Regions from separate parts of the Streptomyces sp. NPDC001717 genome, predicted to be linked through region 1. Evidence: riboswitches for the same ligand, from Rfam matches in the RefSeq annotation. Region 1 holds a riboswitch; the other holds the start of a gene.
What was found. Region 1 has a riboswitch for cyclic di-AMP ahead of ACFYZL_RS24455 (transglycosylase family protein). Riboswitches for the same ligand answer to the same signal wherever they lie in the genome.
Positions count from the first base shown of each region.

Region 2: another riboswitch for cyclic di-AMP. It lies ahead of ACFYZL_RS08650 (peptidoglycan DD-metalloendopeptidase family protein); the one in region 1 lies ahead of ACFYZL_RS24455 (transglycosylase family protein).

Region 1 covers NZ_JBIAUK010000016.1:79,433-84,252, forward strand. The annotation lists gene ACFYZL_RS24445 (cytochrome P450) at 98-1,402, shown strand; gene ACFYZL_RS24450 (transglycosylase family protein) at 1,506-2,546, shown strand; cyclic di-AMP (ydaO/yuaA leader) riboswitch at 2,823-2,993, shown strand; gene ACFYZL_RS24455 (transglycosylase family protein) at 2,996-3,688, shown strand; gene eno (phosphopyruvate hydratase) at 3,964-4,820, shown strand, end outside.
Region 2 covers NZ_JBIAUK010000003.1:289,593-294,412, reverse strand. The annotation lists gene ACFYZL_RS08660 (MBL fold metallo-hydrolase) at 3-1,199, opposite strand; gene ACFYZL_RS08655 (SGNH/GDSL hydrolase family protein) at 1,366-2,151, opposite strand; gene ACFYZL_RS08650 (peptidoglycan DD-metalloendopeptidase family protein) at 2,315-3,280, opposite strand; cyclic di-AMP (ydaO/yuaA leader) riboswitch at 3,285-3,489, opposite strand; gene ACFYZL_RS08645 (tyrosine-protein phosphatase) at 3,781-4,572, shown strand; gene ACFYZL_RS08640 (aspartate aminotransferase family protein) at 4,652-4,820, opposite strand, start outside.

The sequences.
Region 1 (4,820 bases):
GCCAAAGTGCGCGAGGTCAAGCGGAGGGCCATCTACGGACAGCCGCGACGAACGGGCCATATGGGATGACGGGTGGGAGGCGGGATACGGTCGTCGGGTGCACGAGCAGACTCCCGCAGCCCCCGCAGACGTTCCCGCCGACACCTCTTCCACCGAGGGGCCGACCCTCTTCGACTGGGAGTTCGCGACCGATCCGTACCCGGCCTACGCCTGGCTGCGCGAGCACTCCCCGGTGCACCGCACCAAGCTTCCCAGTGGGGTCGAGGCCTGGCTGGTCACCAGGTACTCCGATGCCCGTCAGGCCCTCGCGGACCAGCGGCTCAGCAAGAACCCGGCGCACCACGCGGAGCCCGCGCACGCCAAGGGGAAGACGGGGATCCCGGGGGAGCGCAAGGCGGAGCTGATGACGCACCTGCTCAACATCGACCCGCCGGACCACACCCGGCTGCGGCGGCTGGTGTCGAAGGCGTTCACCCCGCGCCGGGTCGCCGAGTTCACCCCGCGGGTCCAGGAGATCACCGACCACCTCATCGACAAGATCGTCGAAAAGGCGGGGGCCGACCGCGACGGGGAGGCCGACCTCATCCACGAGTTCGCCTTCCCCCTCCCCATCTACGCCATCTGCGAGATGCTCGGCGTACCGCGCGAGGACCAGGACGACTTCCGCGACTGGGCCGGGATGATGATCCGGCACGGCGGCGGTCCGCGCGGCGGGGTCGCCCGTTCGGTGAAGCAGATGCGCACCTATCTCGGGGAACTGATCCACCGAAAGCGGAATGATCTGGGCAATGACCTCATCTCCGACCTGATCCGGGCGAGCGACCACGGCGACCACCTCACGGAGGCCGAGGCCACCGCGATGGCTTTCATCCTGCTTTTCGCCGGTTTCGAAACCACGGTCAACCTGATCGGCAACGGACTGCACGCCCTCTTCGTGAACCCCGACCAGCGCGAGCGCCTCCAGGCCTCCCTCGCCGCCGGAGAGAGCGGCCTGCTGGAGACCGGGATCGAGGAACTCCTGCGCTACGACGGCCCGGTGGAGCTGGCGACGTGGCGGTTCGCCACCGAGGCGATGACCCTCGGCGGCGAGCGGATCGCGGCCGGCGACCCGGTCCTGGTCGTCCTCGCGGCGGCCGACCGGGACCCCGAGCGGTTCGCCGACCCGGACACCCTGGACCTCTCCCGGAGTGACAATCAGCACCTCGGCTACGGGCACGGCATCCACTACTGCCTGGGTGCTCCGCTCGCGCGACTCGAAGGACAGACCGCGCTCGCGAGTTTGCTGACGCGTCTGCCGGATCTGGAACTCGCCGTTCCGCCCGAAGAGCTGCGCTGGCGCGGCGGACTCATCATGCGTGGCCTGCGCACTCTTCCGGTTCGCTTCGCAGTCCCGAACATCTGAGGGGCGCCTGACCTGACGTCAGTTCCCGAGCGAACTTGTGACATGCGTTCGAGTGAGGCTAGGTTCTGCCGTTACCCAGCCGTTATGCGAAAGGTGCAGCCTCATGCGTTCCGGGAACGGCCGCCACAGACGCCCCCGTCAGGTGCCCGCGATAGTCGTCACTGCCGGAGTCACCGGCTCCGCGCTGGCCCTGCCGCTGCTCGCCGCCACCGGCGCGAGCGCGGCCGACACCTCCACGTGGGACAAGGTCGCCGAATGCGAGAGCGGCGGCAGCTGGAGCGCCAACTTCGGCAGCGGTGCCTACGGCGGGCTCCAGTTCACCCAGGAGGAGTGGCGGGAGGCCGGTGGGCTCGAGTTCGCCGAGCGGGCCGACCTCGCCAGCCGTTCCCAGCAGATCGCCATCGCCGAGCGGGTGCTCGCGGCGAAGGGCCCGCAGGCGTGGCCGATGTGCGCCGCGCCCGCCGGGCTGGACGCGCAGGGCCCCGCCGCGGTGGTCGACCCCGGACAGCCCGGCAGCCACGGCAGCGTCAAGCCCACGCCCTCGCGCCCGGACGACGTCGTGCCGCCCTCCGGAGCCGTGCCGCCGTCCACCGACTTCGGGGCCCCGACCCCGGGGATCGCCGACGGCCCGCTCGGACCGAACCTCGGACTGCCCGTCATGCCCCCGGCCGACCTCCCGATTGACGAGCCGAAGACTCCGGGCAACCCGAACAACCCGGGCGACCAGGGCAACCAGGACAACAAGGGCGGTCAGGGCAACTCGGGCAAGCCTGCCGACCCGGGCTCCCCGACGGCGCCTCCCACGACCACGCCGGCCGACCCGAGCCTGCCCCCGGTGAACCCGGCCGACCCGGCCAACCCGGGCATCCCCACGGCGCCTGACGCCTCGACCGCACCGCCCGTCACGCCCGCCGACGGCACGGGCAAGCACCGCGGCGCGCCCGCCACCGAGACTCCCGGGGCGTCTGATGCCGCGTCGGAGCCCACGTACACCGTGAAGTCGGGCGACAGTCTGACGGCCATCGCGGATGCCAAGGGCGTCAAGGGCGGCTGGGGCGCCCTTTACAAGGCCAATGAGCAGGTCATCGGCGGGGACGCCAACTTGATCAAGCCGGGACAGAACCTGGATCTATCCGGACAGTAAGGGCACTTCGGTCGACCGGTACGAGTTGATTGTCTGTTTTCTGTAAGTGAGACATGTGTCTCTTCCGGTCAACTGGCGTGTCCCGCCTCGGGGCTTGCGCAAACCCCGTCCTCACCTGCGCAAACACCCCCGAGAAGGGCGCAAGTAGGGGCCGTTTCTCCCCGATGTCGCGCGTTGAACATCGGGGAGAGACCTGCCTACCTTCTGAATCGCCCGCCACCGCGGGCTCCTTCGACCGCATCGCCGAATCCTGCCGGCGGACGGGGGGAACAGTCGTCGCGTCAAGCGCCGAAGGCAGGAGCGGGGGAACCAAGGTAGGTGCCGGGCGCGGCCGTTGAGAGACGGTCACAACCGGCTAGGGGTCAAGACGTGCGCAAGGTCGCACGGCCGGGCAACTCACTCGCCCGAACCCGACAGCTCACCTCGTAGGCGTCGGTGAGGAGAACGTCATGCTGCTTTCCGGCAAGGGCAAGCACCGTCGCGCCACCAAGGCCGTCCGCATCGCCACGCTGGCCGGTGTCGCCGGTGCCGTCGTCGCCGCGCCCCTGATGGCCGCGGGCACCGCGAGCGCCGCCACCGCGAGCGAGTGGGACCGCGTCGCCCAGTGCGAGTCCGGCGGAAACTGGTCCATCAACACGGGCAACGGCTACTACGGCGGCCTGCAGTTCTCTTCCTCCACCTGGGCCGCGTACGGCGGCAAGTCGTACGCCCCGCAGGCCAACCAGGCCTCGAAGTCCCAGCAGATAGCCATCGCCGAGAAGGTCCTCAAGGGCCAGGGCAAGGGCGCCTGGCCGTCCTGCGGCGTGGGCCTGTCGAACTCGTCCTACACCGGCGGCTCGACCGAGACCCCGAAGGTCGAGACCAAGAAGACCCAGCCGAAGAAGACCGAGACCAAGAAGGTCGAGCCGAAGAAGACGGAGACCAAGCGCTCCGAGACCCCGGCCCCGACCACCCGCTCCGAGCGCACCGAGGCCCCGAAGACGGGCAACGGCTCGTACGAGGTCAAGGCCGGCGACACCCTGGGTGCCATCGCCGATGCCAACGGCGTCAAGGGCGGCTGGGAGAAGCTCTTCGAGCTGAACAAGGACACCGTGTCCGACGCCGACCTGATCTTCCCGGGTCAGAAGCTGAAGCTCAGCTGAACAATGCGGCAATAGCCGCAGGCGTCTTCACCACACGTAACAGCCACACCGCCCGGCGCGCCTTCCCCTCCACGCGCCGGGCGGTGCTGTGTGCGCGGCCAAGACCCCTTCCTTCAGAGACGTATGTCCTGGAACGGGGGTATTCGGGCCCTTTTTCGTCCCAGGACCCGGGCGGTCGGCGGGCCGAGTGCCCGGATCCGGTTAGGCTCTAAGCGGCAAGGCCGTCCCACGGCCTGACATGCCGCCGCACACCCAGCGTCACATCCCAGAAGGAGATGCTCGTGCCGTCCATCGACGTCGTCGTAGCCCGGGAAATCCTGGACTCCCGAGGCAACCCCACGGTCGAGGTCGAGGTGGGCCTCGACGATGGCAGCACCGGCCGTGCTGCAGTTCCGTCCGGTGCCTCCACCGGAGCGTTCGAAGCCGTAGAGCTCCGTGACGGTGACCCCAACCGCTACCTCGGCAAGGGCGTCGAGAAGGCCGTCCTCGCCGTCATCGAGCAGCTCGGCCCCGAGCTCGTCGGCTACGACGCCACCGAGCAGCGCCTGATCGACCAGGCGATGATCGACCTGGACGCCACCGAGAACAAGGGCTCCCTCGGCGCCAACGCCATCCTCGGCGTCTCCCTCGCCGTGGCGCACGCCGCGTCCGAGGCCTCCGACCTTCCGCTCTTCCGCTACCTCGGCGGTCCGAACGCGCACCTGCTGCCCGTTCCGATGATGAACATCCTCAACGGTGGGTCGCACGCCGACTCCAACGTCGACATCCAGGAGTTCATGATCGCCCCGATCGGCGCGGAGTCCTTCTCCGAGGCCCTTCGCTGGGGTGCCGAGGTCTACCACACCCTCAAGAAGGTCCTGCACACCAAGGGCCTGTCCACCGGTCTCGGTGACGAGGGCGGCTTCGCCCCGAACCTGGAGTCCAACCGCGCCGCGCTCGACCTCATCGTCGAGGCCATCAAGCAGGCGGGCTACACCCCCGGCAAGGACATCGCGCTCGCGCTCGACGTCGCCGCGTCCGAGTTCTACAAGGACGGCAAGTACGAGTTCGAGGGCCAGTCCCGCTCGGCCGCCGAGATGACGGAGTACTACGAGGAGCTCGTCGCGGCGTACCCGCTCGTCTCCATCGAGGA
Region 2 (4,820 bases), on a different contig from region 1:
TGTCAGCGCTCGCCGGCGAGGTCCAGATCACCCCGGGGAGCGGCTTCGGGAGCCGCGGCCGGCAGCTCGCTCTTCCCCCGCCAGGGGTGCGCGATGGACTCGGCCACCGGTCGCCACCAGGCGTCGACGGGAAGGGTGCCCCCGGGCTCGAAGGGCTCGCCGGGCCTCGGGGTCGCCACGGCCTGCCCGGCGCCCTCGGCGGCGTCGACCGTCCACTCGCCGGGCTCGGCCCACGGGTGCAGGGCCAGGTTGAAGGTGCCCCAGTGGATCGGCAGGAACACGCCGTGCGGAGCACCGCCCTGCAGGTCGAGGTGGGCGCGCACGCCCTCCTCGGGCGTCATGTGGATGTCGGGCCAGTACTCCGAGTACGCGCCGATCTGGATCATCGTGGCGTCGAAGGGGCCGTGCTCGGCGCCGATCTCCCGGAAGCCGGGGAAGTAGCCGGTGTCGCCGCTGTGGTAGATCCGGTGCTCGTCGCCCGCGACGACCCAGGAGGCCCACAGGGTGTGCTGCTGGTTGCGCAGGCCGCGGCCGCAGAAGTGCCGGGCGGGGGTCGCGGTGAGCGTGAGGCCCGCGATCTTGGTGCTCTCGTTCCAGTCCAGCTCGCGCAGCCGGTCGGCCGGGACGCCCCAGTGCTCCAGGTGGGCGCCGACGCCGAGCGGGACGGCGAAGACCGTGTCCGTACCGGCCAGCGCCTTGATCGTCGGCAGGTCCAGGTGGTCGTAGTGGTCGTGGGAGATGACCACGACGTCGACGGTGCCCAGCGAGGCCAGGGGGACCGGTGCGGGGTGCAGTCGCTTGGGACCGGCGAAGGGGAACGGGGAGCACCTCTGACCCCACACGGGGTCGAAGAGGACCCGGCGGCCGTCGATCTCGGCGAGCACGCTGGAGTGGCCCATCCAGGTCAGGCGCAATCCGCTGACCGGCGGTTTCGCCAGTTCGGCGAGGGTGGTCGGGTAGACCGGGATCGGGCCGGCGGGAGCCCGCCGGATCCGCTGCTCGCGGTGGAAGTAGATCTTCGCGAACTCCGCCATCGACCCCGAGGGCCTGTTCCGGGCGCCGACCGGGTTCTGGAAGACGCCGTCGGCGAAGTTCGGCGAACGGCGGATCCGGTCCAGCCGGGCCCCCGTGGGGTCCGCGCCGAAGGCTTCGGGCCGCAGGGCGCGCAGCCGGGGACGCAGGGGACGAGAGCCGGTCAAGGCGCCTCCAGGGACGGTGCGGTCGGATGACGGCGCGGTGGGGATGTCCGTCGGTCTACGAGCATCCCAACGCACACCGGCCCCGAAGGATTCCGCGTTCCCCGCGCGTGTCGTCCCCCGCTTCCCCCCTTCCCCGCCTTCCTTCCCCGCTTGCCCCTCCCCCCGTCTACAGCGGCAGCAGGTCCGGCCGCTTCGCCTCGACGTGGTCCCCGGAGGACTCGCCGCGCAGCCGGCGGCCGATCCAGGGCACCAGGTGCTCGCGCGCCCAGTGGATGTTGTCCCGCGTCACGTCGACCGAGCCGCGCGGGCGCTCCGGCGGCCACGGCTGGTCGGGGTCGGCCGGCACGTCCAGTCCGAGCACCTGCGCGGCGCGCAGTGCGACCCGGGTGTGCCCCTCGGGCGACAGGTGCAGTCGGTCGGTGTCCCATGCCCTGCGGTCCTGTACGGACTTCAGGGACCAGAGGTCGAGCACCGGGCAGTCGTAGCGGTCGGCGATGGCGCGGACGTGGACGCTGTACGTCGCCACCTTGCCCCGGAGGTGCTTGAGGACCGGAACGCCCCGGGTGTCGAAGCCGGTGGTGATCACGACCCGGCCGACGGCTCCGGTGAGGTCGGCGACGGCCGCCTCGAAGCGCGCCGCCACGTCGTCGGGGTCGGTGCCGGGGCGGATGATGTCGTTGCCGCCCGCGCAGAAGGTCACGAGGTCCGGCGCGAGCGCCTTGGCCCGCGGAACCTGGTCGGCCACGATCTGGTCGAGCAGTTTGCCGCGCACGGCCAGGTTCGCGTACCGGAATTCGCCCTCCGGATGCTGGTCGGCCAGGAGCACGGCGAGCCGGTCCGCCCAGCCGAGATAAGTGTCCCCGGGTCCCGGGTCCCCCACGCCCTCGGTGAAGCTGTCCCCGATCGCCGCGTACGAGCCGATGGTCTTGAGTTTCGTCGTCGTCGCTGCCACGAGACGACATCCTTCACTCTCGTAACCAACCTACGCCAACGTAATGAGGGGTTGACGGGCCGTGATCTTTACCACCCGGGAGGTAAGGAATACGTACACGTGAGGCCGGGACCCCCCTCGGGTCCCGGCCTCACGCGTGCTCGTGCTCCGGCGGCGGCTGCCGTCAGATGCTGACGCCCTTCGCGCGGAGGTAGCCCAGCGGGTCGATGTCGGAGCCGTAGGACGGGCCCGTGCGGATCTCGAAGTGCAGGTGCGGGCCGGTCGAGTTGCCGGTGGAACCGGACAGGCCGATGGTCTGGCCGGCGGTGACGCTCTGGCCGACCGAGACGGCCAGCGAGGAGAGGTGGCCGTACTGCGAGTAGTTGCCGTCCGCGTGGCGGATGACGACCTCGTTGCCGTACGCGCCGCCCCAGCCGGCGGAGACGACGGTGCCCGCGCCGACGGCCCGGACGGTGGTGCCGGAGCTCGCGATGAAGTCGACACCGGTGTGGTAGCCGGAGGACCACATGCTGCCCGCGACCTTGTACTGGGTGGAGATCCCGGTACTGGCGAGCGGGGCCACGAATCCGGAGGCCGACGTCTTGGCCGGCGGGGCCTCGGCCGCGGTCTCCCGCTGCGCCGGAGCGGCCTGCTCGGCCGCCTGCGGACCGGTCTGCGCAGCGGCCTTCGGAGCCGCCTCGTGCCCGGTCCGGGGCGCGGTCTTCGGTGCGGTTTCCGGAGCCGGTCCCGCCGGAGCCGCCGCCTCGCCCGCACCGCCGAGGTTCAGCTTCAGACCGGGACGGATCAGATCGGGGTTGGTCCCGACCGCCTCGCGGTTGTCGGCGTACAGCCGCTGCCAGCCGCCGTCCAGGTTGCGCTCGGCGGCGATCTTGGAGAGGTAGTCGCCCGGCACGACCGTGTAGACGGTCGGCGCGCCGGCCTCGGCCCGGAGCGGGGCGGAGACCTGCGGGGCCGCGACGGGGGCAACGGCGGTCCGGGCCGTCGTCGCGGCGGCCGGGGCGCCGGCCGCGTGGGCACCGGCCGCACCCATCAGGGGCAGCGCGAGGGCCGCACCACCGGTGCCGGCGACGGCGAAGCCGCGCGGTATCGAAAGGGACTTGGGGCGGCGGTGCTTACCCTTTGCAGGCATGGCGAATTCCTCTCCGGCGCCTGCGAGGTGAGCTGTCGGGTTCGGACTGGAGATGTCCGGCAGTACATGAACGGAACATGTACGGCTTCACCCCTAGCCGTCCCGGGTGGAGTTCCGGGACAGCGGCTTACCTGGTTCCCCCGCTCCTGCCGCGCGTGAATGGTCGGGTGCGGTTTCCGGGCGGCGGCAGGATTCGGCGATCCACCCGGATCGGTCGCGAACGTAATCCCAAAAGGACGCGCCGAACAAGCCGCGAATTTCCTGACGGAATCACAGGAACGGGAAACCGGGGGAATGCCGGTCACCCTCCGTCCATTCCCGCCCGTCAACAACCCCTCCGACGCGGGCATTCGGCTTTCGTGATCAGGCACTCACGGTCACCGTATGATCTGGCTCACGGGGACGCGCCCGATCTCGCCTCCACTTATGGCAAGTTGTCGCCAAGTAGTGTAATTCGGACAGAGCACCCACGAGCAGCACCACGAAGCGGAGGAGTTCCCTTGACCCAGCAGATACAGGAGCCGGAACTGTCCGGAGTGCGCAATTTCCGCGATGTGGGCGGATTGCCGACTTCTGATGGACGAAGGGTCAAGACAGGACGACTGTTCCGAAGCGGACATCTGGCGCATGCCACTGAAACCGATACGGAGTTCCTCGGTTCGCTCGGCCTCCACACCGTCTTCGACTTCCGCAACGGCGCCGACCACGCGCTGGAGGGCCCTGACGTGGAACTGCCCGGCGTGCGGAACGTCAACATCCCCCTCTCGGATCCGGCCGACGGCCGGGAGTTCTGGAAGATGGTCCGCGACGGCGATCTCGCACAGCTCCGCTCGATCCTGGGCGACGGCAAGGCGGCGGCCCGGATGGCGAACTCGTACCGGGTGATGATCAAGAGCCGTACGCCGGAGCACGGCCGGGTCCTGCACGCGCTCGCCGAGGACAGCGTCCCGGCGCTCATGCACTGTGCCGCCGGCAAGGACCGGGCCGGTCTGTCGATCGCCGTCACCCTGCTCGCGCTGGGCGTCGAGCGCGAGGCGATCGTCGCGGACTACCTGGAGTCGAACGCCCCGCACCGTCGCTACCGGGTCCGCCGGAGCGACGACTCCCCCGAGGCACGCTCCCCCGAGGTGATGGAGCTGCTCGCCCCGCTCTTCGACGCCCGCGCCGAATACCTGCTCGGGGCCTTCGACACCATCGAGGAGACCTGGGGCGGCGTGGACCGCTACCTGGAGCAGGGGCTCGGACTCGCGCCCGAGACCCGGAGCCGGCTGCGCGAGCGGTTGCTCGACTGACATGCGGACGAGGAGGGGAGCGCGCCGGGCGCGCTCCCCTCCTCGTCCGCCCCCTCCCCGACGGTCCCCCGTCCCGCGGTCAGCGGTTGCCGACCGCCTGCTTGACCAGGGTCCTGCCGAAGTCCCACATGAGACCCGACCCGCCGTGCGCCTCGTCCATGACCGCGCGGAAGGCCCCGACGAACCGGTCGACGTCGTGCTCGTCCACGATGAGCGGCGGGATGAGCTTGATCACCTCCAGGTGGTCC